Regions from separate parts of the Oceanobacillus sp. B139/18 genome, predicted to be linked through region 1. Evidence: riboswitches for the same ligand, from Rfam matches in the RefSeq annotation. Region 1 holds a riboswitch; each other region holds the start of a gene.

Region 1 (3,162 bases):
ATCAGTGTATGTAAGCTTTCATAGTCCCCTTTCATATCCGAAGGGAGAACTTCTATTGTACAGCCTGGATTCTGATGACGAACTGCACGGACTGTGTTGGCAAAAACAGCAGCTCCCCCGTCCTCCAGGTCATCACGCGCAACTGCTGTTATAACGACATGCTTTAATCCCATAATTTCAACAGAGTCAGCGACCCGCTTTGGTTCTCCCAGGTCAACTCCGCTTGGAAGACCAGTTTTTACGGCACAGAATCGGCAGCCGCGTGTACAGGTATCTCCTAAAATCATGAAAGTTGCCGTTTTTCGCTCGCTCCAGCATTCATAAATATTCGGACACTTTGCTTCCTCACAAACTGTGTTCAGCCGTTTATCCCGCATTAAGTTCTTTAATTTTTTGTATGATTCATTGGTGTTGATTTTTGTTTTCAGCCATTCTGGTTTACGAATATATTCTGATTGTTTAGCCAATGCCAGCACGCTCCTTGTTTGAGTTGATATTCCACGCTTCCGTTTCATACTTTGATTGTGCTAATTGCTCTACTTCATCCCACTCAGCCTTGGTTAATTGCAGAGGATGAAATTCTAAACCTAAACCTTCCTTGAACCCTTCTTTGAATGCATCCGTCAGCATATCATACCGATGCTCTCGATTCGTTAATTGATTAATCGTCACCGCTTTTTTAGAAAATGCTGCCCGGCTTCGTTCTCTTATTTTTTCGGAAGAGAATACAAATAAATCAAAAAGCATGTTTGTATTCATGCTCATAGGAATAGACCCATGCTGCATCAATACACCTTTTTTCCTTGTCTGTGCGTTTCCAGAAAGCTTTTTACCGTCAACAACCATTTCATAGAACGCAGGTTTTTCGAAGCATATTGCTGTCCTTCCTCTGGCACTTTCTCTGTCCAGTGTTGCATATTCTGCAGGAATCCCTAAATTGCGATATCCTTCAAATATTCCTTCTGCCAGTACATGGTAGGCCTCTTGTACAGATACAGGAATATCTGGATCACTCTCTGTAATAACCAAACTATACGTTAATTCATCGTCATGAAGCACAGCACTGCCGCCGGTCAAACGACGGACGAACTGACACTGATGGCGCTCCACTGCTTCCAGATCAATTTTCTTATCGACTTTTTGAAAGTAGCCAATCGATAAACTGGGCTTTTCCCAGCCATAGAAACGTAATGTCGGCGGAATTTTACCTTCTTGATGCCAATTGATCAAGCACTCATCAAAAGCCATGTTCCATGCAGCACCACGGAATCCTGTATCGATAAACGCCCACTGTTTCTTCAATTTCGTCACCTCCAATGAACAAATTACTTGTTGCAGGAGCTGCTCCCTGTTATGCCAAGCTTCTTAGCGGCCCTTCCTGATCATCAAGCTTAAAAGATATAAGCGAAATGGGGAATATATTCAATAAAAAAAGAGCCCATTCCATAGAATGCAGCCTTTGATAGATTTATTGATAAATGGATAAATTATCTAATTCCTTATCGACTGCACATTCCCCACGCTAGGATTATCTAGTTCGGGTGCCAAGGGTCAATACAGAATGTCTTTCTCAGCTTAACAGCTCCCCCAGTGCATAATACTTATTCAGTTTACAAATTAAGTCTACTGGTAATTTTTATAATTGTAAAGAAAAATACAATAATTAGCATTTACAATTTGCAGATATGTAAAAACAGGAGCCAGCTTTTGAGAAAGCTGGCTCCTGTTTTTTAATTCTCATAATTTTCTTTGACAACACTGGCACATCTAGCACATAGTGTTGGATGATCTTTGTCTTCGCCTACTGTTTCTGAAACAACCCAGCAGCGTTCACACGTTTCTCCAGGATGTTTTTCAACAGCAACCTCAACATAATCATATGCTTTGCCTGTTCCTTTTTCATCTGCGATAACTGCTTCTGAAACAATAAAGTATTGATGCAGATGCGAAATGTTTTCAAGCACCTGCTTCGTTTCTTCATCAAGCGGCACGATTGTAATTTTAGCTTCCAATGATTTCCCGATAACCTTTTCGCTTCTTGCTTCTTCGAGTGCTTTCAGAACATCATCTCTTACTTCCATAAAGTGATCCCATTTTCCGACAATGTCTTTTGCACCTGCAACCTCCCGCGGCTCAGGAATATCTGTTAAGTGAACCGTTTCTTCCTCCACTCCAGGAATGTATTCCCAAACTTCTTCCGTTGTATGCGGAATAATTGGAGCAAGCAATTTCACAAGTGTTGTTAAAATTTCATAGTAGCCTGTTTGAAGACTGCGGCGGCGCGGGTGGTCTGCAGCTTCAATATACAGGATATCCTTCGCAAAATCTAAATAGAAGGAGCTTAAATCAACAGCACAGAAATTATGGACTTGGCTGATTACTGGTGCAAATTCAAAGTGCTCATAATTATCACGTGCATTATTTAAGATCTGCTGCAGACGATAAAGCATATAACGGTCTACTTCCTGCAATTCTTCATCCTTCACGCGATCTTTGCTAGGATCAAAATCAGCAAGGTTCGCCAGTAAGAAACGGAAGGTATTCCGGATTTTACGATAGCTTTCTGAAGTCTGTTTTAAAATAGCATCCGAGATACGCACATCTGCCTGATAATCCACGCTGGAAACCCACAGACGCAAAATATCAGCACCTAATTGTTTTTGTACTTTGGACGGATCAACCGTATTTCCTAATGACTTACTCATCTTGCGGCCATTTCCATCCAGGGCGAACCCATGACTGATAATATTTTTAAATGGCGCTTTACCCGTTACTGCGACGGAAGTAGATAATGAAGAGTTAAACCAGCCGCGATACTGATCACTTCCTTCTAAATATACATCAGCCGGACGATCAAGTTCTTCCCGGTTCATCAGTACACCTTCATGTGAGGAGCCTGAATCGAACCAAACATCCATAATATCGACTTCTTTAGTAAACTTGCCATTTGGACTATGCTCTGATGTAAATCCATCCGGCAATAAATCCTTCGCTTCTCTTTCAAACCAGACATTGGAACCATGCTCACGGAAGAGTTCGGATACATGCGAAATCGTTTCATCTGTAATGATTGCTGTTCCGTCTTCCCCATAAAATACTGGAATCGGAACTCCCCAGGCACGCTGTCTGGAAATACACCAATCCTCACGGTCTCTCACCATA
Region 2 (3,162 bases), on a different contig from region 1:
TGTTTTGTTTGCGCTGTTTGGCTTTTTAGCATCCTTTGGAATTGGAAATATGACGCAATCGAATACTGTTGCCGGTTCCTTACAAGCTACTTTTAATATTAACCCATGGGTTACGGGAATCATCTTGATGGCGCTCACTGCATTAGTTTTGCTTGGCGGAGTGAGAGGCATTGGAAGAGTAACTGCTATCTTTGTCCCATTTCTGGCTTTGTTTTATATAGCTGGCGGACTGATTATTGTTATTTTAAATATTACGGAAGTTCCTGCGGCGTTTGCAGTTATTTTTGAGGCTGCATTTAATCCGGAAGCTGTCGGCGGGGGAGCTATCGGTTTAGCGATTCGATACGGGATTGCCCGCGGGGTGTTCTCCAATGAAGCGGGTCTTGGTTCAGCGCCAATTGCGGCAGCGGCAGCGAAGACGGATTATCCAGGGCGGCAGGCGTTAGTATCGATGACAGGAACATTTCTGGATACGATCGTGGTTTGTACGATTACCGGACTTGTTGTGGTGATGAGCGGGCTGCATTTGCAATTTGGAGCAGATGCAGCACCTGTCATTACAGGAGAAGCTTTTGACTTTTTCTTGCCTGGATTAGGTAATTATATTGTTGTATTCGGCCTTATTTTCTTTGCTTATTCCACTATTCTGGGCTGGTCCTATTATGGGGAGAAATGCTTCGGTTATATTTTTGGAGATCGAAATACAATCTATTATAAAATCATTTTCTGTCTGGTTATCCTGTTTGGTGCGGTTCAATCTGTGCAGTTAGTATGGGATCTTGCGGATATATTCAATGGATTAATGGCAGTGCCCAACTTGATTGCGCTCTGTTTATTATCCGGCGTGATTGTATCTGAAACAAATAAATTTAGAGAAGTACGGAGAAAGGAAAAAGAGGAGGAGAGGAAGCAGAAGCTGGCTGGTTAATGATTGCTGTAATAAATGATAAAGTTACAGTAATTTTCTATCGGACATATAAAGGAAATAATTGAGGGGAAATCAATTCGTATAAAAAGTGACTTCTTTGCATCCATGGAAGTCACTTTTTAGGTTTCTCAATAATTGAATTTAATTGCAGCTATAGGATTTATTCGTTCTAAAAGGTTGTCTTCAGGATTTCCAAATAATATCACTTCTCCAGTAACAAGAGTCCCGTTTACAAGAGGACAGCTATGTAAGCCAAGCTGAGCTGTTCTTTTTAATCTGTTTTATTTATTATAAAATACCTTTAGAAATAATAGATGCTCCTATCCTCATATAACAGGAGTATCTCAGTAAAAGTTATTCTTTTTATTTTATTATACCGTTGTATATCCTATATTATTTCACCAAATTTCACCTGAAAACATATTAAAATAGGCGGATATATCTTTTTTTATATACAAACAAATCTCATGATTTTAAAAGATAAATTAGAATAATTTGCATATTATAATTTTATATGTTTAAATAGATTCTACTTTAAGTTATTTTTCCTACAGTTCTCTATAGATGTGGCTGATGAAAATAACATTGTGAATTTTAACGTATTTTTCAATCATACAAGTTCATTTATAGAATCAAAAATTTCATATTTCTATAATCACTAGGGGAGCGATTTTTATCGCTGAGAAAGGAAACTTGACTCTTATAACCTGATTTAGTTAAGACTAACGTAGGGAAGTGATGACTTACTTAAGTAGATAATAATCTAGTTATGTATTCATTTCCCATTCATCTGTATTCGTTGAATGGGTTTTTTAATGCTTATGTCATAAATTCAATAAAAGAGATACCAATTTAATAAGAATGTAGGGGGACCAGTGTTGCTGGTTGAGATACTATCCGTAAGATATAGACCCTTAGAACCTGATCTGGTTGAGACCAGCGTAGGGAACATGCAAAGTAATTTCTATCATAAGGAAATGTATGTACCCTGGGCTTCATGTCTGGGGTATTTTTTATTTGGAAGGAGGGATGCATTTTCGATTAGCTGATGATTGCTTTTAAGACATAATAATACACTCTTTGTTAGAAAGAAGGTAGAGAACGAAGGATGAGAGAACAAAATAAAAAAATAGCTCTTCAGTTTCAAAACGTAAATTTCTATTACAAAAATGATGCAGGGAAAATTCCTATATTAAAAAATATGAATCTTTCTATTGCGGATGGTGAATTTGTAAGCATTATCGGTGCAAGTGGGTCCGGCAAGTCGACAATTTTCCGTCTAATTGTCGGATTGGAGGAACTGAAAAGCGGAACTATCTATTTAAACGAGGATCCAGTAACCAATCGTTCTGGAAAAGTTGGTTATATGCCTCAACAGGATTTATTGATGCCATGGCGGACTGTTCAACAAAATGCAGCTCTTCCATTGGAACTGCAAAAGGAAAATCATCTCGATAGAAGAACTGTTCAAAACTTGCTGGAGGCCTTTGGGTTAAAAGGATACGAGAATAAATACCCTCATGAATTATCTGGGGGGATGCGGCAACGGGTTTCCTTTTTAAGAGCCACGTTATCCGGATCTAATGTGTTGTTGTTGGACGAACCTTTTTCAGCCTTAGATGCAATGACCAGGTTATATATGCAGGAATGGTTATTAGAACAGTGGGAACAACAGCAATCTACTATTTTGTTTATAACACATGATATTTCAGAAGCATTATTTTTGTCTGACCGCATTTTCGTCATTACGGATACCCCATTTACAACATTAAAAGAAATTAAAGTACCTTTAGAACGTCCAAGACGACAATACGATTTAGATAAAGAGGAAGTGACGGAGCTAAAAAATGATTTACTAGATCAGTTTCGGATGAGGGTGTAATGCATGAAAAATTATCTTTATTCTATTATTTTAATCACAATCTTTTTGCTTATATGGGAAGCGGGAGCGGGGTTTGTCGCTACATCATTTATTTTGCCAGCGCCAACCGAAATCGTGAAGAAGCTATGGGAATTAAAAACAGAGCTCTTGTTGCATCATCTTCCTATGACGCTTGCTGTTATTATCATTGGTCTTGGGATTTCATTGGTACTGGGAGTTGCTTTAGCAATAAGCATGAATCTATCTAAAACATTACAACAAGCGATTTATCCTATTTTAATTGCATCACAAACTATTCCTATTATTGCATTGGCGCCCATTTTTGTACTTTGGTTCGGTTATTCCATCTGGA
Region 3 (3,162 bases), on a different contig from region 1:
GTAAGATGCCATTTCGATAATGTCCCTTTGCCGCATATAGGCCTGGGATTCCCGGAATCTCGCCCAAGTATGGCAGTTCGTCAGCTGTAGATGGTCTGATGCCTGCCCACATTTTTCTTATCCTCGCCTCTGCCAGCTCCGGAACCATTTTCTGCGCTCGTGACAGCAGTCTCTGGACGCTTGCGGCATGGACATGCTTATCCATTTTTCCTGGTATGGAGGAGGCTCCAACAATCACCTTTTTTCCCTGCTTCGGAACAAGGTAACAGCCATCCATCCAAAGTGTTGATTGAAATAGCTTCTGGTCCAGTTCTAACAGCAGACATTCGCCCTTCACCGGAATCGCAGCATAATCTGCAGGCAGCAATTCATCTCCGAAAGCTCCTGTTGCAACAATAACCTGGACCGCTTCATAGATTGCCTCTGTTGTCCGGACACCATAAACCGTTTCATTTTCTATCAACAGCTCATTAACGCTTTCCTGCTCATGCAACACCGCACCATAATGAGATGCAGCCAGAGAGAAGGCTTTGGTCAGATGACGGGCGGAAACCTGACCATCATCCGGCAAATACAGGACAGCACGAAGATTCTCCGTCAGGCTTGGCTCCATTTTTTTCGCTTCTTCTACTGACAGTAAATACGCAGGGTTCCCCGCTTCCCGCTGGAAAGACGCGACGCTTTGCAGCTTGCTGTATTGCTGCTGATGAAAAGCAAGCTTCATGATTCCTTTATGAATATATTGAATATCTACTCCTGACGCTTCCTTCAGTTCCTCGGATAAATTTTTGAATAGCGCTCTGCTCTCCTGTGCAAACCGAAAAAGCGGACTGTCTTCTGTAAACTCTCCTTGAGCGCCTAACATACCTGCTGCGGCACTGGAAGCCTCGCAGCCGATTTGATTCCTTTCAATGACCAGCACCCGATTGCCTCTTTTGGCCAGCTGATAAGCAATAGAGCAGCCAATAACTCCGCCGCCTACAATAATTTGATCAAACTGTTTATTCATCTTCTCCCTCCTTTTCATATATTCAACGCTTGCCGGTAAGCTCTGACAGTTTGGACCGGATCCTCTGCCTGCCAAATACCAGACATGACCGCGATGCCGGCTGCTCCTGCGGCAGTTACTTCTTTCGCCCGCTCAGGAGTAATCCCGCCAATAGCATATACCGGCACAGACAGCGCGTTAGTCATTTCCTGTAGTTCCGTTAATCCTCTGGGCTGCTGATTGGCTTTGGACTTGCTGGAATAAATATGGCCATACAGCACATAATCAGCTCCCTCCTGCTGCGCCTGCTCTGCCTCAGCTAAAGAATGAACAGACTTTCCTGCCTTCAATTCAGGGAAGCTTTCTTTTACAAGTGGAATGGAAGGACTGTGAAACGCCAGCTGAATACCTGCGCACTGCTTTATCACAGCAATATCTACTCTGTCATTCACTATTATTTTCTCTAATGGCAATCCGATATTTTCTAATGCACCGATGATTTCCAGAATGTCCTTCGCTGTCTTGTTCTTCTCTCTGATATGCAAATAATCAATCTCAGCCTGAATCCGCTTCACTATTTGCAAATGCTGCTCGGAAAAACTGCCATCACTGATCAAGTGCAGATGCCTGTCCATCTTCTTCTCCCCTTTCTTCCATTTTCTTGCTTCAGGATTGGCAGAAGAACGAAAAAGACCACTTATCCAGCTGAAGGATAAGTGGTCTTGATTATATACAAATTCATTGTTCGAATGATATATCGTCATGTTCCTGCCACTTCCCTACGCTAGTGTTAACCAGATCAGGTTCAAAGGGTCCGAGTATTCGTCTCAGCCAAAGGCTCCCCTAGTGTTGCTTATTTAATTTTCAGATTACAAATAAAGAATAACATATAATTTTTTATTTTCAAAGATATTCTTTCAAAAGTGTTTAGCGATTTATCAAGGAAATGTTATTTTACTTTCAAATGAGTTCTCTTACCCAATTACCTGAACAACATTTCCTTCATTATCTTTGATGTATGTTTTAACAATTTTTACAGCCAGCTGTTCAAACGAGAATAGTTCCGCCACACCTTCTTTAGGAATCAGCTTCTCACTCAACTCGATTGTACTCTGCTCATCTAAAATTAGACGCACCTTATCCTTCTCCATTGCATATTCTGACTTTTCCCCGGGCTCTATAGCAATGACAATATCAGGACCTGCCAATGTCAGAGCCTTTCCTTTCAAGAGACGCCCTCGCAGCACTTTACTTATGGTTTCGGTTTGTTTTGCCCCCAGAGTCAGCATTGCTGGTTTTTTTCTGAATAAGCCCTTTTTTTCTGGAGTCCACGATAAATTATCGTTAAATAGAAATCCTGTATTGGATCCTTCCCGTTCTCTTCCTTCATCAACTTTTGGGGAGACATCTGCATGATTTAGTAAAGAATCTCTTTTTAAATCGGTAATAAACGCGGGCATATATGGGGAACTGGCAGAGAGAACACCTCGTGTATTCCACGTCTGCATTGCTTCGAGCTCATCATTTGTGATACCAACCATCTGCAGAAATTGCACTTGACCATTTTCTGTTTCTATTGTACCAAGCTCAGAATCCGTAATAAATGCCAATGCAGTTAATGCCGTATCTGATTCCAAACAGATAGGACCATTTGCATCCATATAGTCTCCATTTTTAAAAACATTACCGCTGTTAAAAACATATCTTCCCAAATTCTGAAGCAGATTAAGCGCCCAGGCTGGCGGTTCCTCTTCCCCTTCTTCTTTTTTCAATCTGAACGTTAATTCAAACCCAAAACCGCTTACTTCTGGATTATCGGTTTCTTTTTCGTAAATCTCTGAAAATCCATATGTAACTATATGCCAGTGCAAGCCTGGCGTTTCTGATTGATAAGCGCTGATTCCATCTAATGGATCCGGTCCGCCCAGCGAATAAGAGATCACTGTTCCATAATGCTTCGGTTCCTGCTTCCCATAAATTGCTTCCATTGCATTATCAATTGCATCCCAGCCGGGTGCTTTTACTTCTTCACTCATTAAATTCCTCCTCTGTTTCCCTTTCCAAAAAGACGATTTTTTCTTTCTAAAACACTACCCCTTTGTCGAAATACAAAACATCTCTGCAAAATCAGTGACGATGGTTTTTTTAGGATTACGCTTCACATCATATCTCAT
Region 4 (3,162 bases), on a different contig from region 1:
TTAGCAAAGCCGGACATGGTATCTAAATCTTTTGCAAGCACCGTTCCCATCGCAATTACTTTTGAGTACTCTATCAAATACTTGTAATCCTGACACATGTAGAATTTAAATGACTCCATATCGAGTGTTCCATTACCAATCCCCTGTACAAATGGATGCTGGTGGCTTTTCTCCCAAATCGAATCTGCTGTCTTGCGAATACGTTCTGTAAATTTCATGTATATGCGCTCCCTTTTCCATCATTTTTATAAATGCCTTATTTCTGTTTTTCTGTTTGACACCATTTCAAAATAAATTGCAGCAGGGACACTGTATAATCTACTAACTCGTCGATGTTTACCTGCTCATCCACGGCATGGGCGTGCTTCAATTCACCAGGTCCATAGCAGACCGTCGGAATCCCGTATGCTGCAAGCCAGCCGCCATCAGTTACTGTTTCAGACATTCGGACTTTCGCTTCCTCGCCAAAAGCTTTGCTATGACTCTCCTGTAACATCGCAAAAGCAGCATGTTCTTTATCTACGGAGAAAGACGGGAAAATTTCACCGCGGTCCACAATCATCGATTCGCCTCCCCATTCAAAGGCGGGTGGATTATCCCGCATCCAGACATCCGCTTCAGCCGTCTTGCGTAAATGGGACTCAATTTCTGCAGCAACCTGCTCAGAAGTCTCATCGGGATAATAATGAACGGTAATCCATAGGCGGCATTCATCAGCAATAAAAGCAGCATGTCTGCCTCCTTCAATCACTGCCGGGTTGATGGTATTGGTTCCTGGGGGAAAGCCTGGATAGGATTTGGTCACTGCCCAATGTCGCTCCAGCTCCTGCAACGCAATAAGGAGCTTATTCATCTTTTCAATGGCGCTGGCTCCTTTCATCCCGCCGCCTGCATGAATGAGCTGGCGACGTGTACCATCATGGTGCGTGATTGGACTTTTCACTGTGATCCAGCCGGTAATAACGCCTCCTTGCCCATGTATTTCACAATGACTTGTATCTGCAACGATGGCATAATCCGCTGTATACCCGCGTTCTCCACATTGCTTCGTCCCTGCTTCCCCAACCTCTTCCCCAATGACGGACTGCAGAATAACATCCCCGCCAAGGCGAATCTGGTGGTCATGCAATATGCGCATCGCAAATAAACACGCTGCCAGACCGCCTTTCATATCTGCTGCACCCCGCCCAAATAATGTACGTCCTTCCACTGCTGGCTGAAATGGCGCATGCTTCCAGTTTTCACCTTCCTCTATAGAAGCGACATCCACATGCCCATTAAGAATCAAGCTGTTGTATGTATCGGAAGCAGTTCCACGTAAACAGCCGACGACATTCGGGTCACCGGGATAAACCTCCCATTGTTCTGTTTCAAAATTCATTTCCTTCAAGTAGTTCGCAATGTAAGCTTGGATAGCCTCTGTATTTCTTGCAGGCGGGGCTGGTGTTTCAAAACGAATCAAATCACTGACAAGCGCTATTAATTCGTCTTCTCGATTTCGAATCTCCTGAATTACCCTATCCATTCAAAAACCTCCTTTTCAGCACGCAAAAAAAACCGCCTCCTGATTTAGAGAGCGGCAGAAAAGTTTGGTTCATTTGCCTAAAGGCATATCCGCCCACTTCCCTCCGCTAGTACGAACTAGATCAGGTTGGTAAGGGTCAAGACAATATGCCTCTCTCAGCTTAATAAGCACCCCTAGTGGATCCATTGCGTATGTATTTATCCCTTTTAGGTTACCATACGAATTTGTAAGCGTAAAGCAGAATTTAAGAAAGGATGATTCTATACCCGCTTGTCTACATACATATTGCTGTTTTTTTGCGCAATATCAATACAGATGAAATCCAGAATACGTTGTAACCTTCTTACAAAGGAGGTTACAGCTAGTGTACATAACTATCATAAAAAAAAATAAACGTGTCCGAAACTATCTGCTTGCTACTGCCAGTTCCAATTTGGGGAATGTGATGACTGGCATGGCTCTTTTATTTCTTGCTTATGATTTAACTGCTTCTAATGCGTATACCACAGGGATTGCTATCGCTCAAGTTGCTCCTTATCTGCTGTTCGGATTGATTGGAGGAGTTATTGCTGACTGGATTTCTAAAATGAAATGGTTAATTCGTATCGATTTATTTCGTTCTCCACTTCTCATCGGGTTAGTTTTGTTAGACTTCTCCAATCAGCTTGCTTACTGGCATCTAATTATTGTAAGCATCTTGATTCATTTATGCGGATGCTTATATAATCCGGCGCATCGGGCAATCATCCCGCTTATCACGAGTGAAAGGGAGAGGCCCGCAGTAAATAGTTTAACGGACACTGTTACAAGGGGAATGACTGTTTTAGGACCTGTTTTCAGCATTATCTTCATGAATACCATTGGTGTAATCCACTTTTTCACGCTGGATGCACTCAGCTATCTATTGAGCGCGCTTTTTCTATCATTCATTCCCTTAAAGGAAGAGCAGACAGATAAAAAGCATTTTAATATATTCACAGCCATCCGGGAATTTGCTATATGGCCCCGTTCTCATAAAACCATCCGTTCCTTATTTGAGATGACAGCTTTTATTGTTTTCTTTAACACCTGGGTTTGGCAGGTTGGGCTGTTATTACTGTTACAAGAAACGATGGCGAATGCAGAAGTATGGTACAGCGTTGTAACAGGATGGTTTGGAATTATTGTTATTATTGTGAATCTGATTATTCCCTATATCTTTAAACAATTTACGCTAAAAACCTACCTTCTCAGCTCCCTTATCTGGGGGACAGGCATTTTATTCTTAGGAGGTTTACCAGCTGTCCCCCTGCTTTTTTTGGGAATTATCTGGGTAGCAGTCGGATTGCCGCTGTCTGGATTATCCAGGGTCTATTTACTGCAAAAGTATATTCCGCCAGACATGCTGGGAAGAGGTTTCAGTTTCAATGCCGTCCTGCTTTATTTTTCTAATTTTATTTCTTTAGGTTTCTTCGGACTTGTATCTTATTGGGTCTCCATACACCTGATTTTTATCATCTGCGGGGCATGTATGATGATTCTGGCTGGAGTTTATGTATTGCTTAACCTGCGAAAATAGCTTGGCCTCATACCATACAGTTTCTTGAATAGACGATTATAGACAGAAACAGAAGAAAATCCCGAATCCATCGCAACCT

Evidence for each region. Region 1 has a riboswitch for thiamine pyrophosphate ahead of ACZSMY_RS01280 (lipoate--protein ligase family protein). Riboswitches for the same ligand answer to the same signal wherever they lie in the genome.
Region 2: it holds a riboswitch for thiamine pyrophosphate, as region 1 does, so the genes downstream of both, ACZSMY_RS14420 (ABC transporter ATP-binding protein) here and ACZSMY_RS01280 (lipoate--protein ligase family protein) in region 1, are expected to answer to the same signal.
Region 3: it holds a riboswitch for thiamine pyrophosphate, as region 1 does, so the genes downstream of both, ACZSMY_RS12870 (thiamine phosphate synthase) here and ACZSMY_RS01280 (lipoate--protein ligase family protein) in region 1, are expected to answer to the same signal.
Region 4: it holds a riboswitch for thiamine pyrophosphate, as region 1 does, so the genes downstream of both, ACZSMY_RS15935 (acetylornithine deacetylase) here and ACZSMY_RS01280 (lipoate--protein ligase family protein) in region 1, are expected to answer to the same signal.

The regions. Positions count from the first base shown of each region.
Region 1 is NZ_JBVFXI010000001.1:270,557-273,718, reverse strand. Features, by position in the region: gene lipA (lipoyl synthase) at 1-467, opposite strand, end outside; gene ACZSMY_RS01280 (lipoate--protein ligase family protein) at 460-1,302, opposite strand; TPP riboswitch at 1,497-1,599, opposite strand; gene ileS (isoleucine--tRNA ligase) at 1,731-3,162, opposite strand, start outside.
Region 2 is NZ_JBVFXI010000004.1:366,183-369,344, forward strand. Features, by position in the region: gene ACZSMY_RS14415 (alanine/glycine:cation symporter family protein) at 1-928, shown strand, start outside; TPP riboswitch at 1,579-1,679, shown strand; TPP riboswitch at 1,784-1,893, shown strand; gene ACZSMY_RS14420 (ABC transporter ATP-binding protein) at 2,037-2,810, shown strand; gene ACZSMY_RS14425 (ABC transporter permease) at 2,814-3,162, shown strand, end outside.
Region 3 is NZ_JBVFXI010000004.1:31,913-35,074, reverse strand. Features, by position in the region: gene thiO (glycine oxidase ThiO) at 1-1,009, opposite strand, end outside; gene ACZSMY_RS12870 (thiamine phosphate synthase) at 1,024-1,752, opposite strand; TPP riboswitch at 1,748-1,843, opposite strand; gene ACZSMY_RS12865 (suppressor of fused domain protein) at 1,963-3,024, opposite strand; gene ACZSMY_RS12860 (class I SAM-dependent methyltransferase) at 3,079-3,162, opposite strand, start outside.
Region 4 is NZ_JBVFXI010000005.1:213,566-216,727, forward strand. Features, by position in the region: gene tenA (thiaminase II) at 1-218, opposite strand, end outside; gene ACZSMY_RS15935 (acetylornithine deacetylase) at 257-1,525, opposite strand; TPP riboswitch at 1,607-1,710, opposite strand; gene ACZSMY_RS15940 (MFS transporter) at 1,890-3,083, shown strand; gene ACZSMY_RS15945 (helix-turn-helix transcriptional regulator) at 3,056-3,162, opposite strand, start outside.